DNA from 4 places in the Arthrobacter sp. Sr24 genome. Region 2 is predicted to be linked to each of the others. Evidence: riboswitches for the same ligand, from Rfam matches in the RefSeq annotation. Region 2 holds a riboswitch; each other region holds the start of a gene.
What was found. Region 2 has a riboswitch for thiamine pyrophosphate ahead of thiC (phosphomethylpyrimidine synthase ThiC). Riboswitches for the same ligand answer to the same signal wherever they lie in the genome.
Positions count from the first base shown of each region.

Region 1: another riboswitch for thiamine pyrophosphate. It lies ahead of ACX80D_RS07970 (ECF transporter S component); the one in region 2 lies ahead of thiC (phosphomethylpyrimidine synthase ThiC).
Region 3: another riboswitch for thiamine pyrophosphate. It lies ahead of ACX80D_RS06005 (3-oxoacyl-ACP reductase); the one in region 2 lies ahead of thiC (phosphomethylpyrimidine synthase ThiC).
Region 4: another riboswitch for thiamine pyrophosphate. It lies ahead of ACX80D_RS13990 (bifunctional hydroxymethylpyrimidine kinase/phosphomethylpyrimidine kinase); the one in region 2 lies ahead of thiC (phosphomethylpyrimidine synthase ThiC).

Region 1 covers NZ_JBTNDB010000008.1:134,971-138,689, reverse strand. Annotated here, with positions in the region: gene ACX80D_RS07980 (energy-coupling factor transporter transmembrane component T family protein) at 1-199, opposite strand, end outside; gene ACX80D_RS07975 (ABC transporter ATP-binding protein) at 196-1,764, opposite strand; gene ACX80D_RS07970 (ECF transporter S component) at 1,807-2,457, opposite strand; TPP riboswitch at 2,504-2,621, opposite strand; gene ACX80D_RS07965 (DUF4235 domain-containing protein) at 2,826-3,086, shown strand; gene mnhG (monovalent cation/H(+) antiporter subunit G) at 3,240-3,602, opposite strand; gene ACX80D_RS07955 (monovalent cation/H+ antiporter complex subunit F) at 3,599-3,719, opposite strand, start outside.
Region 2 covers NZ_JBTNDB010000017.1:27,726-31,444, reverse strand. Annotated here, with positions in the region: gene ACX80D_RS11885 (DUF4062 domain-containing protein) at 1-469, opposite strand, end outside; gene ACX80D_RS11880 (hypothetical protein) at 637-1,311, opposite strand; TPP riboswitch at 1,803-1,910, shown strand; gene thiC (phosphomethylpyrimidine synthase ThiC) at 1,908-3,638, shown strand.
Region 3 covers NZ_JBTNDB010000006.1:42,517-46,235, reverse strand. Annotated here, with positions in the region: gene bioB (biotin synthase BioB) at 1-611, opposite strand, end outside; gene ACX80D_RS06010 (TetR family transcriptional regulator) at 721-1,254, shown strand; TPP riboswitch at 1,324-1,417, shown strand; gene ACX80D_RS06005 (3-oxoacyl-ACP reductase) at 1,491-2,255, shown strand; gene ACX80D_RS06000 (LLM class flavin-dependent oxidoreductase) at 2,283-3,593, shown strand; gene ACX80D_RS05995 (hypothetical protein) at 3,683-3,719, opposite strand, start outside.
Region 4 covers NZ_JBTNDB010000023.1:32,084-35,802, reverse strand. Annotated here, with positions in the region: gene ACX80D_RS13995 (Rne/Rng family ribonuclease) at 1-1,442, shown strand, start outside; TPP riboswitch at 1,549-1,646, shown strand; gene ACX80D_RS13990 (bifunctional hydroxymethylpyrimidine kinase/phosphomethylpyrimidine kinase) at 1,637-3,238, shown strand; gene rplU (50S ribosomal protein L21) at 3,638-3,719, shown strand, end outside.

The sequences.
Region 1 (3,719 bases), on a different contig from region 2:
GTAGCAACAGCATCCGCAAACTCAACCCGGCCAGGGGCAGCACCGCGCACTCTAGAATCAGGGCGGAGGTGGCTGATACCCAATCCACGCTCATCAACAGCACAATGGTCAAGGCCATGCCAGCGCCCAGCTTGGCGAGCGGGTTGGCCCGTGCCAGCCATGCGTTGGAACGGGGTGTAGCAACGATGTCAACACTCATGGCTGCAACCTCGCGGTTGGCGCAGCTGGCGCGGTTGACGCAGTTGGCGCGGTTGATGCAGCTGGCGCATTAGCGAATCCACCCCGGCCTCCCTGGCTTCCCTGGCCTCCCATGACCAGCCGCTGTCCTCCCAGAACCGCGGTGAAGGCGGCATCGTGCGTCACCGAAACCACGGCGGTTCCCGCGTCCAACAGCTCGCTCAGCATGGAAGCTAGCTCAGCCCACGTGTTGGCGTCCTGACCAAACGTTGGCTCATCCAAAACTAATATCTGCGGGCTGGCCGCCAGCACGGTGGCCACGGACAGTCGGCGTTTTTCCCCGCCGGAAAGGGTGAACGGGTTCGCGTCCGCTAGATGTTCTAGCCGCAACCGCGCCAGTAATTCCTCGACCAACTCTCCACCGTGCCCCAGTATCCTCGGCGCGAACAGCAACTCCTCGCGCACAGTGTGAGCAACGAATTGATGCTCAGGTTCCTGAAAAACCGTGCCGATCCTGCTAATCAATTCACGCCCGCGCCACGACAACGGCCGACTCCCGGCCCCCCGAGCCAACTCGGGCAAAGCATCCAAACGGCCACCAGCAGGGGCCAACAATCCGGCCAGGGTCAGCGCCAGCGTTGACTTGCCAGCACCATTGGGCCCGGTCACACTGAGCGCTTGCCCGGCCCTCACCTCAACAGAAGGTACGACGGCGACCGGCACCACCGGGCGACGCTTACGTCCCTTGGTGCGGGAGAGCGCAAGATCTTCCGCTTCGAGCAGGAGGTGCGCCCCGGCGTCGAACGTTTCTAGGCTTGAGGCAGTCCGCGGCCGCACCGCCGGGAGGTAGCCCGGGACCCAAATCCCCGCCGCCGCCAGCAGCTCCCGGCTTTGAGCAAGAACTGTTGCGGGCGGGCCGTCGAAGAGGACCCCGCCGGGTTGCCCCAGAGCTGCGGGGGCCAGAACCACGATCCGATCCACCACGTCCAGCCAGACCGAGACCCTGTGTTCGACAACCACCAGCGTGGCTCCGGATTCATCGAGGCTGCGGCGCACAGCATCACGCACCTCCACCACACCGGCCGGATCAAGGTTGGCGGTTGGCTCATCCAGCAGCAACAGGCCCGGGCGCATGGCCAGCATTCCAGCCAGACCAAGGCGTTGCTTCTGGCCACCAGAGAGCGAAGAGCTGGGATGATCCAAGGGCAGCTCCAGGCCCACGGATTCCAGAGCTGCACCTACGCGGCGCCAAATTTCCTCACGCGGAACGCAGAGGTTCTCGGCGCCAAACGCGACGTCGTCTCCGATCCGCGAGAGCACCACCTGAGCATCCGGGTCCTGCTGCATGAGGCCAGAACGGCCACGGGATTCTGACACGGGAGCGCCGTCGATGAGCAATATGCCCGATTCGTTGGCGTCCTCATCATCACCTAAAACACCAGCCAAAGCGTGCAGCAGAGTGGACTTTCCGGCACCGGAAGGGCCCAACAGCAAGACGCGCTCCCCCGGTTCAATCTGAAGATCTAAGCCCGCAACGGCACGGCCGCTACGGCCCGAATGCTGCCAGCCCCACCCTTTGGCGCTCACTTTCGCCGGGGTACTGCCCCGGTTGCGCTCGATACTCACGGCCTAGACCGCGCGTTCGGTGGCTGCTCCACGAGAGGGCAGACTTGCCAGAGCGCCGGTTCTCGCCAGACCACGCACGGCCAACCAGGACACCAACCCAGCAATGACGACACCGGAGACCATGGCCAGAGCTACGTAGACGAGCTTCCATTGCATGGCCCACTCGATGTTCCAGACAATACTGTCGTTGATACCCAAGGCCAAGCCCGCCAATGCGCCGGAAATCAGAGCCACGGGAAGGTTGAATTTGCGGTAGCGGAACAGCGCGAAGCCCAGCTCGGCACCAAGGCCCTGAACCAGACCGGACAGCAGCACCGTAAAACCAAAGTGCGTACCCAGCAGTCCCTCCACCATGGCGGCGATGAGCTCGCAATACAGTGCTGCCCCGGGTTTGCGGATAACCAGTCCGCCCAAGACGCCGGCGATCAACCAGCCACCGCCGTACAGCGCTCCAAGCGGCGGGAAGGCCACGGTGATGGCGCTGGTCAGCCCGTACCCAGCTGACCATAGCCAGAAGATGACGCCCAAGGCAACGCCGAGAACAGAGACCACAACGATGTCTACGACCCGCCACGTGCTTTTACGTTGTTGCGCCGTTTGGGGGGCCTGCTTACTGGGTTGCGTGGCGTTTCCGCCCGCGAATGACTTGCTCATGATTCCTCCTTTTCAGGAGGGGCGGCTACAGCGGTATTTCCGCGCAGCCGAAGAGAACTCGACTCCCTTCGCCGGTACTAACCGGAGCAGGTTCGAGGGTCTGCGGCGAACCGCACTCTCAGCGTCTAATCCCAGGATGGGATGACGCTCCCCTGTCGTGTTTGAATTGCGGATTCAGTGTACCCCCAGGCCCTGCTGGGGACCAATGGGGACCATAACACTGGCCCTACCGTAGCGAAATATGCACCAGGACATGAGGCCCCTGCGCAGCGGGCAACAGCTGTTGCCCCGGCAAAAGCGCTAGGCTGACACTAGAGTTTTTCCCGCGCAAGCCCAGTCAACTTCACTTAACCACGCAGGAGTCATTGATGAACATCGTCTTCAAATTGCTCGGAACCGGCATCAGCTTGGGCGCCGGATTTGCGGCCAGCAAGCTCGTGGACACGGTCTGGGAGAAGAGCACCGGTAACAAGCCGCCCAAGGATGGTGCAGATCTGGAGAACAGCCTCCGCTCCGCGCTCACTTTTGCATTGGTTTCCGCAGTGGTTGCCGCCATCATCCAGACCCTGGCCGGACGCACCACGCAGAAGGCCATCGCCCGCTTCAACAAGCATCCCGAAGAGGTCTAAGGAGCGGTTGCGCACCACCGGGGCGTCATTCACCGTCACGTCTGATCTGCGAATTTGATCACGTACGACGGCGGCTGGCGCCTTTGGCGTTTAACCGGCGGCTACGCGGTTTACTCCGAAGAGACGTCCCCCTGAAAGACGCCCCACAGCCCTTCAGTGGGTGTTGTCCTCTTCCACCACGGAAGCCACAACCTGGTCCAGCTCGTCAAGACTGAGCAATTCCGGGCGACGATGTTTGGTGCGGTATCCAGCCCTGCCCACCATGTGCGCGGACACCGGAACCGTGAGCAGCTGAAACAGCCAGGCTACGACGAGAAGCGGCAGCAAAGCCCAAGCACGCATTTGCAGTCCAACAGCCGCCAACATCAGCAACAACCCCAAGACTTGAGGCTTGGTGGCAGCGTGCATGCGGCTCATGAGGTCAGGAAATCGCAGCAGGCCGATAGCTGCTGCAAGACTCATCAGGGCGCCTACCAAGAGGCAGATCGCCGTCAGCACATCTATGAACGTGTTCATCCGTCATCCCTCTTGTGTGCCACAAATCGGGCCACCGTGACGGAACCAATAAAGCCGATCACCGTCAACACCACCAGCAGCGCCAAATTGTCGATGTGGTGGTTGATGGCCATTTCG
Region 2 (3,719 bases):
ACACTTCGTGTTCTAGCTGACTGACGTTGCTGTACTCACCGAGCAGCCCCTTGGACTCCATGTCTGCGCGGAAGGCGCGAAGGGCTTCAAGCTGCTTAATATCCACGTCCTGAGGCAGGCCAGCCGACGAAAAGTATAGATGTACCGGTTTAGCCGCATCGAGAGCTCGGTTAATTTCCTCAGCTGTGCCTGAAATCGCATCGGGAGTAGCCGAACCCAGCCGCCCTGCGAACATCGCAAACACGATGTCTGAGCTGTCCACCCCTTGAGCGTTGATAAGACGTTGCGGGTGGGAACCTAGCATCGGAACCGCGGATGTCTCCCACCGCCACGGTTGAAGAATAATCCCTTTCTTCTCGGCGTTGGCATCGTTCCAGCTGTAGATAGCACGCTCAACAGCGTCTCTGGCTTCTTGTACGTCCGAGGGTGATGCAATCATCACGCGCAGAACTGTTGCGGAATAGCTCATGACCAGACTCTACGTCCCCGGCACTGTGTTGATCGGGACCTCATGCTGTGTCAACAGCCGATCCTTCACCGGGCAGAGGAACTCGGCGTCGTTGTCCGTGCTGAGGCCCAGTGGGCGCCCCACCAAACAAGAACATCGGACATGTGCGGGCACTCCACTAGACGGTGTTAGCTCATGGGTCCAGCTATAGACCTGTCGGGATCAATAGTGAGCTGGGCCCGTGTACCACTCGGGATTACGATGAGGACCGTTCCGTCAGGCTGTCGGCTGACTGTTACGCCGCCCGCCGGTTGAGGTGCAGAAAAATTGTTGGAACGACCCAGAGCAGGAAAGTCGTCCACAGGCATTCTGCTGTCGCCGCGAAGATAGGCAAAGAGATTTTCCATCATGGCCGATGGAAAGTCCCGATCAGCGCGTTCGGCCAAGTCGGGCTGATCCTTCAGATATGCATCCAGTGCGTAGCGGCGGGTTCCCCGCGCTTCTCCCTTGCGCCAGGAACCGCCGGGGATCGGAGCGCCCACAAGCCATGCAGCCCGATCTACCTCCTGAGTAGATGCGCCGAAGCCGTTCTGCTCCTTGTCCGGGTTATAGAAGTCATCCACAACAAATTTCAGCTTGTCCTTGCCCTCGTGGACGACCCGTTGCACACTCAAGATTCTGAACGCTGTGACGATCATGTCGTTATAGGTTCCGACCAGGTAGTCGGTAAAACCGTCCATGGTGGCGTCGGCCATGACAGGCCAATGTCCTGTCGTGATGCGGTTGAGCTCGAAGGAGAGCAACCCCGGCCGCTCCCGCCGAATGAGTTCAGCATAGGAATGGTTGATATTTACAACGATCATTTGAAGCCCCAAGTCATCTTTTATTTATACACGCATCTTCGGTGAAGATGAATGTAAGTCTCTGCCGAGACACATTATCCGTCAAGATGCATTGTGACTCTATGATGAAGGTGACTGTGTAAAAGGGTGACGCGACCCGAGCGCGCTTGGTGCTTGCTATAGAACCAGGACCCTGCGATTAATGGATGATGACTCCTTGGGTCGGAAGACATAGGCAGTCTCGAAACCCTAGGGTTGAAAGACAGCTAAGCGAGACAGTAGGCTTGTCAGTTTCAGAAGTCGACTGCACGGAATATGAAGGCGTCTGCACCTTTCCCGGGTGCTGGGCGTTCGCCGGGCTGGCGGTTGGCCCAAGGAGTACCTCAGCTTCCGGTGATTCGTCATGCACCCCGTCGCTGGGAGGGCCTGCTGCCGAAGATGGAGGCCGTTCGGGGAACAGCGGTCATCATCCACACAAACGGTAGAACGGGCACGCTGGGGTGCTAAGGTTTTTCCATCCACACGGGTGCCCTTGCAGGGGCTGAGATCGGGCTGATGCAGTCTGCGACCGTTGAACCTGTCCGGGTTATGCCGGCGAAGGAAGTAGGAAACCACTGATGAGCTCCATGAATTCACATTCACTCGCGTACGCCCGCGACCCCGAACACGGCATTAGCGTCCCTGTCACGGAGATCGCCTTGGAGGACTCTCCGAACGGGGTGAAGAATCTACCGTTCACGGTGTACCGGACGGCCGGGCCCGGAAGCGATCCTGTGATCGGCCTGGAGCCGTTCCGGTCTGAATGGATAGAATCCCGGGGCGACACCGAGCCCTACGGCGGCCGGGAACGGAACCTGCTCGACGACGGTAAATCCGCGGTGCGCCGGGGCGCCGCTTCTGCTGAATGGAAGGGCGCGCAGCCGGTGCCCCGCCGCGCCCTCGAGGGTAAGACCGTTACCCAGATGCGCTACGCCCGCCAGGGCATCCTCACCCCCGAGATGCGGTTCGTGGCAGTGCGGGAAAACTGTGACGTCGAGCTGGTGCGCAGCGAAGTGGCCGCTGGCCGGGCCATCATCCCGAACAACATCAATCACCCTGAATCCGAGCCGATGATCATCGGCAAAGCGTTCCTGGTCAAAATCAACGCCAACATCGGCAACTCCGCCGTGACCAGCTCCATTGCCGAGGAAGTGGACAAACTGCAGTGGGCGGCCCGGTGGGGTGCCGACACTGTGATGGACCTGTCCACCGGCGATGACATCCACACCACCCGTGAATGGATCATCCGCAACTCCCCTGTCCCGATCGGGACAGTGCCGATCTACCAGGCGCTGGAGAAGGTCAACGGCGAGGCCAATGACCTGACCTGGGAGATCTACCGGGACACCGTGATCGAGCAGTGCGAGCAAGGCGTGGATTACATGACTGTCCACGCCGGTGTGCTGCTGCGCTACGTGCCGCTGACCGCCAACCGGGTGACCGGCATCGTCTCCCGCGGCGGGTCCATCATTGCCGGCTGGTGTCTGGCCCACCACCAGGAGAACTTCCTCTACACCCACTTCGATGAACTGTGTGAAATTTTCGCTAAGTACGACGTCGCCTTCTCCCTGGGCGACGGACTGCGGCCCGGCGCCACCGCGGATGCCAACGACGCCGCCCAGTTCGCCGAACTGGACACCCTCGCCGAACTCACCAAGCGGGCCTGGAAGTACGACGTGCAGGTCATGGTCGAAGGCCCCGGGCACATTCCGTTCCACCTCGTCCGCGAAAACATCGAACGCCAGCAGGAACTCTGCGACGGCGCCCCCTTCTACACCCTCGGCCCGCTGGTGACAGACATTGCCCCAGGCTATGACCACATCACCTCGGCCATCGGCGCCACCGAGATCGCCCGCTATGGCACCGCAATGCTCTGCTACGTCACGCCCAAGGAACACCTCGGGCTGCCGAACAAGGATGACGTCAAGACCGGAGTCATCACCTACAAGATCGCCGCCCACGCGGCAGACCTCGCCAAAGGCCACCCCGGAGCCCACGAACGCGACGACGCTCTGTCCAAGGCACGCTTCGAGTTCCGCTGGCGGGACCAGTTCGCCCTCTCCCTGGACCCGGAAACAGCCGAATCCTTCCACGACGAGACGCTGCCCGCCGAACCGGCCAAGACAGCGCACTTCTGCTCCATGTGCGGACCCAAGTTCTGCTCCATGCGGCTCTCCCAGGACATCCGCGATCAGTTCGGAGGAATGTCAGAACAGGAAGCCATCGCCGGCATGAGCATCAAATCTGCCGAATTCCGCGAATCCGGCGGGAAGGTCTACCTCCCCGAACCGGTCCTGCCCAGGAACTAGGAGCGAGTGCGTCCAGGGCCGGCCCTTCGGGGCCGGTCCTGCCCCGGCCCCGAAGGGCCGTTGTAGCCACTGCCGTTCGGG
Region 3 (3,719 bases), on a different contig from region 2:
GAGCACGGTGAGAGGCCGGCGTCCTTGGCATGTTCCACGGTTTGCACGCGTTCGGCGAAGGAGTGGGTGGAGCAGATGTCGGCGTAGTTTTCTTCGCTGGTGTTGAGGTTGTGGTTGTAGGCGTCGGCCCCGGAGGCCTTGAGTCGCTGGGCTTGGCCGTCTTTCAAAATGCCGAGGCAGGCGCACACCTCCACGGACGGGTACTGCACCTTGAGGTTGCCCACCATGCCCGCCACGCGGTCTATATCGCGGTCGCTGGGTCCCTTGCCGCTCGCGACGAGGCAGACCCGGGAGGCTCCGGCGCGGATGCCGGTAGCTGCCTGGGCCACGGCGTCTTCGGGTTTGAGCCAGGTGTATTTCAGGATTTGGGCGGCTGATCCCAGTCGCTGTGAGCAGTAGGTGCAATCTTCGGGGCAGAGCCCGGATTTGAGGTTGACCAGATAGTTCACTTTGACCGTATTGGCGAAGTGGGCGCGTCGCAGCCGGGCGGCTGCCGCAACCAGATCCAGCAGCTGATCATCGGTGGATTCCAGGATTGCGAGGGCTTCTTGGCGGGTCAAGGTGGCGCCGTCGAGTTGGCGATCGGCGAGGTCTGCAAAGTAATTGAACACTGTTCAATAGTGGGGTGAGCTGTGGACATTGTCAATCGAGGGCCCTGCTGATGGGGGAAGATGGAGGGGTGCCGCGGTGGCATGAGAATCTGGAAAGGGTGGGGCCACAATGGCGTTGACGCGTGAGGCAATCGTGGAGACAGCCATGGAAATCCTGCGTGAGTACGGCCTGGCCGACTTGTCCATGCGCCGCTTGGCCCGTGATCTTGGTGTGCAACCGGGGGCGCTGTACTGGCATGTGAAAAACAAGCAAGAACTGCTTACCGTGCTCGCCGGACTGATCCTGGAACCCGTTTCAGCTCAGTCTCCGCAGAGCATTCGAGAGCTGGCGGTGGGTCTGCGCGCCACACTGCTGACGGTGCGGGACAGTGCCGAGGTGGTGGCGCTGGCGCACGCCCTGAACCCACGCGCCACGGCCCCACTGCAGCAATTTGGTGCATTGCTGGTAGGCGAAAATCTAGCCACGGATCAAGCCGAGTGGGCGGCAGAGGCGCTGCTTTCCTACGTTTTGGGTTCGGTGACCGATGAACAGACCCGTGCCGGGCTGACGCGCGCCGGGCTGTTGGAGCCCACGGAACGGGACGCTAGCAAGATCTTCACGTTCGGACTCGATCTCATGCTGAGCGGGCTGACCTCTAGCTGAACCGCGCTGCGGCTACGCCGTAGGCCGCTCCGCGACTGGACTGTGGGCAGGCATGGTAGCTTTGCTCTTGGACACTGCACGGGGTGCCGCATTGCGGCTGAGAGCTAGACCCGTCGAACCTGATCTCGATAATCCGAGCGAAGGGATGCCGGTCCGGAATCAAATACGAGAACACCGTCTTTTGGCGTACATCTCGTAATTTTGTGCATCCTTTCGCGCTTCTGAAAGGTGCACACGTGCTCATCAAAGACCAGACTGTTCTCATCACCGGCGCCGGTCGCGGGCTCGGTGTGGAGATTGCCCGCTCCTTTGCCCGTGAAGGCGCCCGGGTGGTGTTGAACTACCGCAACAGTGAACACGCCGCCCGGCAACTGGCCACCGAACTCGGCCCGGACCAAGCCATTGCGCTGCAGGCCGATGTTACCAAGAGCGATGAAGTGGCAGCAATGGTCGGCGCCGCCGCGGAGTATTTTGACGCACCCATCACCACCCTGATCAACAACGCCCTCCCGGACTTTTCCTTCAACGGAGACGCCCGGCCCAAGGCCAAGGAGATTGGTTTTGCAGATTTCCAGGCCCAGTTCTCCGGAGTGGTGGGTGGGGCGCTGAACACCATCCAAGCCGTGCTGCCTGGGCTCAAGGAAGCCGGCTTCGGTGCCATTGTGAACATCGGCACCAACCTCTTTCAGAATCCGGTGGTCCCCTACCACGACTACACGGCGGCCAAGGCGGCTTTGCTGGCATTGACCAGGACGTTCGCGGCCGATCTGGGACCGACAAATATCCGCGTCAACATGGTCTCCGGCGGGCTGTTGCGCCGCACAGATGCTTCCTCGGCTACCCCCGAGCAGGTCTTTGACTTGATTGCCAGCGGGACACCGCTGCGCAAGGTCACCACCCCAGCAGAATTTGCTGATGCGGCCCTGTTCTTCGCTTCGCCTTGGGCCCGGGCTGTCACCGGACAAAATCTGGTGGTCGACGGCGGACTAGTGATGAATTAGGGGCCGGTTAACGTGGGAACGAGCAGTATGGAAAAGACACGAGAATTACACATCAACGCCTTCTTGTTCGGCACCGGACATCACACCATGGGCTGGCGGCATCCAGATTCCAGTGCCGATAGAGTCGGCGAGATTACCTATTTCGAGGAACTGGCCAAGCTGGCCGAAAGTGGCTTTCTGGACGCCGTGTTCTTTGCCGACGGGCACAGCGTGAACCGCAAGTATTCAGCAGGCGTTCCGGGACTTCTTGAACCGATGACGGCATTGAGCGCCATGGCGAGGGCCACCCGCCACATTGGCCTGATCACCACCGTTTCATCCAGTTTCTATACCCCGTTCCACGCTGCCCGGATGCTGGCCTCGCTGGATCACATCAGTGGTGGCCGGGCGGGGGCCAACATTGTCACATCCATGTTTGATGCCGAGGCCCAGAATCACAGCATGGCCGCCTTGCCACCCCATGCCGAGCGGTATGATCGCGCCGACGAGTTTGTCCAAGTGATCAAGCAACTGTGGGATTCGTGGTCTGATACGGCACTCTCCCGAGACCGAGAAACAGGGACGTTCATCGATCCCGGGCATATTCGCCCCATCAATTATCGAGGCAAGCACTTCTCGGTGGCGGGTCCGCTGAATGTTCCACGCCCTCCCCAAGGCCATCCAGTGCTGTTTCAGGCAGGTTCTTCGGAAGCTGGGCGGGACTTCGCGACCCGTTCTGCCGAGGCCATCTATTCGGTGGCATGGGACAAGGAATCAGCGCTCGAGTTCGCTGCGGATATGAAAGTGCGGCTGACTAAGGCAGGTCGCGGCGGCACACAAGTTCCTATTCTGCCCGGTTTAGTCACCTATATCGGGGCAACGCAGGCGCAGGCGCTGGAGAAGAAACGGGCCCTTGATACCTACCTGGATATTGACGCCGCCCTTGCCCAACTCGGCGTTTTCACGGGCCAGGACTACCACAACCATGGACTTGATGAGCGTGTGGCGCCGCTACCGCCTGCTGAATTGTTTACCGGTCCGCAGGGGCGGTATCTGACAGTCCAGCGCATCATCGAGACGAAGCAGCCCACGCTGCGGGAACTACTTGGCTTCCTGGCCGCAGGCGGTGGCCATGCCACCATGATAGGCACTCCCACCGAGGTTGCGGATGAGATTCAGGAGTGGTTTGAGTCCGGCGCCTGCGACGGTTTCAACCTTATGTGCCCCGTCTATCCTCAATCGTTGACGGATTTCGTGGATCTGGTGGTGCCTATCTTGCAGGAGCGCGGCCTCTTCCGAACGGTATATCCCGGCAGCACTCTGCGTGAAACCTTGGGACTGGCACGCCCATCAGTCTGAGGTACCTCCCCTTTCTGACGTTCGACGCCGGGAGCCCACCTTTCACTGGAAGGTGGGCTCCCGGCGTCGAACCGTAGGCGAAAGAAGAGTCAGTGGGTAGCCGAGTCCAATGCGGTGGTCTCTTTG
Region 4 (3,719 bases), on a different contig from region 2:
CCTCGACCAAGACGCTGGCCCCTGAAATGTTGTATGGCGAGCCAGATCTGACCATCAAGGTGGTCCGCGACGTCTTCAATGAAGATTTCAGTAAGCTCATCGTCTCCGGTGAGGATGCCTGGGACACCATTGAAGCGTATGTGACATATGTTGCCCCGGATCTGCTGGATCGCCTGGAAAAGTGGACCAAGCCCGAGGATATTTTCGCTGCGCATCGCATTGATGAGCAGATTAACAAAGCACTTGAGCGCAAGGTCTTCCTGCCTTCCGGTGGCTCGCTTGTCATTGACCGCACTGAAGCCATGACCGTGGTGGATGTCAACACCGGTAAGTTCACCGGCTCCGGCGGAAACCTGGAAGAAACTGTCACCAAGAACAACCTTGAAGCCGCAGAAGAAGTGGTTCGACAGCTGCGTTTGCGTGACATTGGCGGCATCATCGTCATCGACTTCATCGACATGGTGTTGGAATCTAACCGCGATCTGGTGCTGCGCCGCCTGGTGGAGTGCTTGGGCCGTGACAGGACCAAGCACCAAGTAGCCGAGGTCACCTCGCTGGGTCTGGTTCAGATGACACGAAAGCGCATGGGCACAGGTCTGCTGGAAGTCTTCGGCGAGCAGTGTGGCACCTGTGCCGGCCGCGGCATGGTCACGCACGAGATCCCCGTGGAGCACCGCCGCACGCATTCCCCTGCAGTTGAAGCTGCACAGGCGCACGCGCACGCACCTAAGCAGGAACAGCGCGAACCCGAACGCACAGCTAACCGGTCAACTCGCAGTGAACGCAAGCGTAACCGCAACCGCGGACAGAACGATGGTCAGGATCAAGAGACCGTAACCACCCCCGTGGTTGAGGAGCCGAGCGAAGCCGCTAAGGCACAGAAGGCCCACGAAGCCCGTACCGCCTTGGCGAACATCGCCGCTGCGGCTGCTGCCACGCACCATGAGCATGCTCCTGAGCAGCGCGCAACAACCGCGACAGAAACAGAAACAGCAACAGAAACAGCAGAGTCTGCCCAACAGCATGACTCTGCTGATACTGGCATTCTCACTTTGGGCGGGGAAGCCATTGAGCTGCCGCGCGGACACCGAAGTGAAAGCAGCGGCTTTGCGCAGCCCAACAATGCTGATCAGGCAGCAGCCTTGGCGGGTCTGACCCAAGCGTTGGATCAGCTCGTTGCCCCTAGCCAGGAAGCGGCCCATGAGGGAACCGAGCCCGGCGGCAACCGTTCGCGCGCACGTCGTGGCCGGCGTAATCGCAGTGCCCGCAGTGCTCAGGGTGGGGCAGATATGACGGTCGAGACCGTTGATGCGCCTCCCGCAGCTCAGGGCTCCACACCGCATAGCAGTGCCGAAGCAGAAATCCCGGCTCCTGCAGCAGCGGTCAAGAAGAACGCCGAGCCCATCATTTTGGGTGTAGGAGTTCCGGCCTCCGAGCTGTAGTAGCTCCGGCGCAGTTGAACTGGCCCGCAGCGGTGACACGAAAAGCATGTTTTGTGTCGCTGTTGCGGGTCATTTTTCGTTGCGGGACCTGGCGCAGGTTAGGGTTGGTGGCGACACGGGGTGCCAGGCTACAGAGCCGGCTGAGACAATACCCGTTGAACCTGTCCGGTTAGCACCGGCGAAGGGATGTCCTGATGAACACGACTGCACTTTTTCCAGCCGACTTTCCACCTGCGTCTCCAGCTGTTAGCCCAGTTGTCAGCATTTCCGCCGAACAAGCGACTCAGCGGGTAAAACATCCGCGTGTACTGAGTATTGCCGGCTCCGATCCTTCGGGTGGGGCCGGAATCCAAGCAGATATCAAAGCCATTTCCGCTCATGGCGGCTATGCTATGGCAGCCATCACAGCACTCACCGCCCAAAATACGGTAGGAGTACACGGCGTCCTTATACCGCCGGCAGAATTCCTCACCGCCCAGCTGGATGCAGTGTCGGCAGACATCACCCTTGACGCCGTGAAAATCGGCATGTTGGGTTCCGCTGAGGTGATGGTTGCGGTAGGGGAGTGGCTGGAGCGAACCCGGCCTCCCGTCGTCGTACTTGATCCGGTGATGGTGGCCACCAGTGGAGACTCACTCATGGACAAGGAAGCACTCACCGTCATGCTGACCTTGCTGGCGCAGGTGCACCTGGTTACTCCGAACATTCCTGAATTGGGAGTTTTACTGGGCCAAACTGCGGCGACAAGCTGGGATGCGGCCATCGCCCAGGGCCAGGAACTAGCGGCCACGCATGAGCTGCGGGTACTGGTCAAGGGCGGGCACCTCACTGGTGCCGACTGCCCGGACGCGCTGATCTTCCCGAATGGGACGGTGCGCGAGTTCTATGCTGCGCGGATTGACACAGCCAACACGCACGGCACGGGGTGCTCGCTCTCAGCGGCTGTCGCGACGCTGCAGGCCCAGTCCGGTGATTGGGCAACCAGCGTTGAGCGCGCCAAGGAATGGCTTGGCAACGCACTGGAGACCTCCCATGAGCTGAGGGTGGGAAGCGGTCCGGGACCCGTCAACCACCTGCACGAACTATGGGCCAGTGCTGCTCCCCGCGCGAAAAGCTTCAGTAGAAAACTGTGGCAGGACTGCGCTGGGCAGCGGGCCGCCATAGCCTCGCTGGACTTCATCAAAGAACTTGCGGCAGGAACGCTCACGCGCCACCACTTTGCCTACTATCTGGCCCAGGATGCTCTCTACCTCGGTACCTATTCACGAGTGCTGGCCAAAGCTAGTGCCTTGGCGCCCAACGAGACGGAGCAGAAGTTCTGGGCCGCCGGGGCGCAGAACTGCCTGGAGGTGGAGATGTCGCTGCACCGAGACTGGCTCAGCCATTACCCGGCAGAGCCGGAAGCGGCGATGAGGCAAGGCCCCGTCACCAAGCACTACGTTGACCATTTACAGGCGGTGGCCTTCTCCGGCAGCTACGCCGAGGTGGTAGCCGCAGTTCTTCCTTGCTACTGGTTGTATGCAGAGGTGGGGCGCGTTTTATATGCCGACTACTTCAACTTCTCTGGCGAGCACCCCTACGGGACGTGGTTGCAGACCTATGCCTCTGATGAATTCGCGCAGGCGACCGAGACTGCCATCAGCATTCTGGACGCAGCGGCCCGGCGCGGTTCGGCACGGGAGAGGGCAGGAATGGAGGTGGCCTTCGCCCATTCGGCACAGTATGAGGTGGACTTCTTCGCCGCACCCCACGCCCATGTAACCCATCCACAGCAGCTACCGAGCAGTGCTGGGTGATTAACACCACCTGTCCGTGGGTAAAAATACGGCGAGTCCTGCCCCTAAATGCTCTTTTAGTTCCAGAGTCGCGCTAAAGTGGCTTAGTGCGGTTCTACTGATCGTTGCAGCTAAAGGTGAAATCTTCGATTCCATCTGAGGCCGCACGGATCAAAGAACCAGTCTCATTTGCCCCCGGAGCCAGAATTAGCGTATTCTTGATCTTCGGTGCTTACGCCAACACCTAGGGCAACCACTCCATGGTAGAACTCCATTGAGGTCCACGGCGTTGAGGCACATAGTATGCACCCCGCGCTGGTTCAATTTTTGAACTGCGGCGCATGCGGTTGGCAAGGGTTATATACGATCCAAGCCAGCATAAAAACTTTGTAATAAACGTCGAGAGAAGTGAGTTCCCCAGTGGTGTACGCGATTGTCCGCGCAGGCGGCCGTCAAGAAAAGGTTTCCGTAGGAGACCACGTGACCATGAACCGCGTCCCCG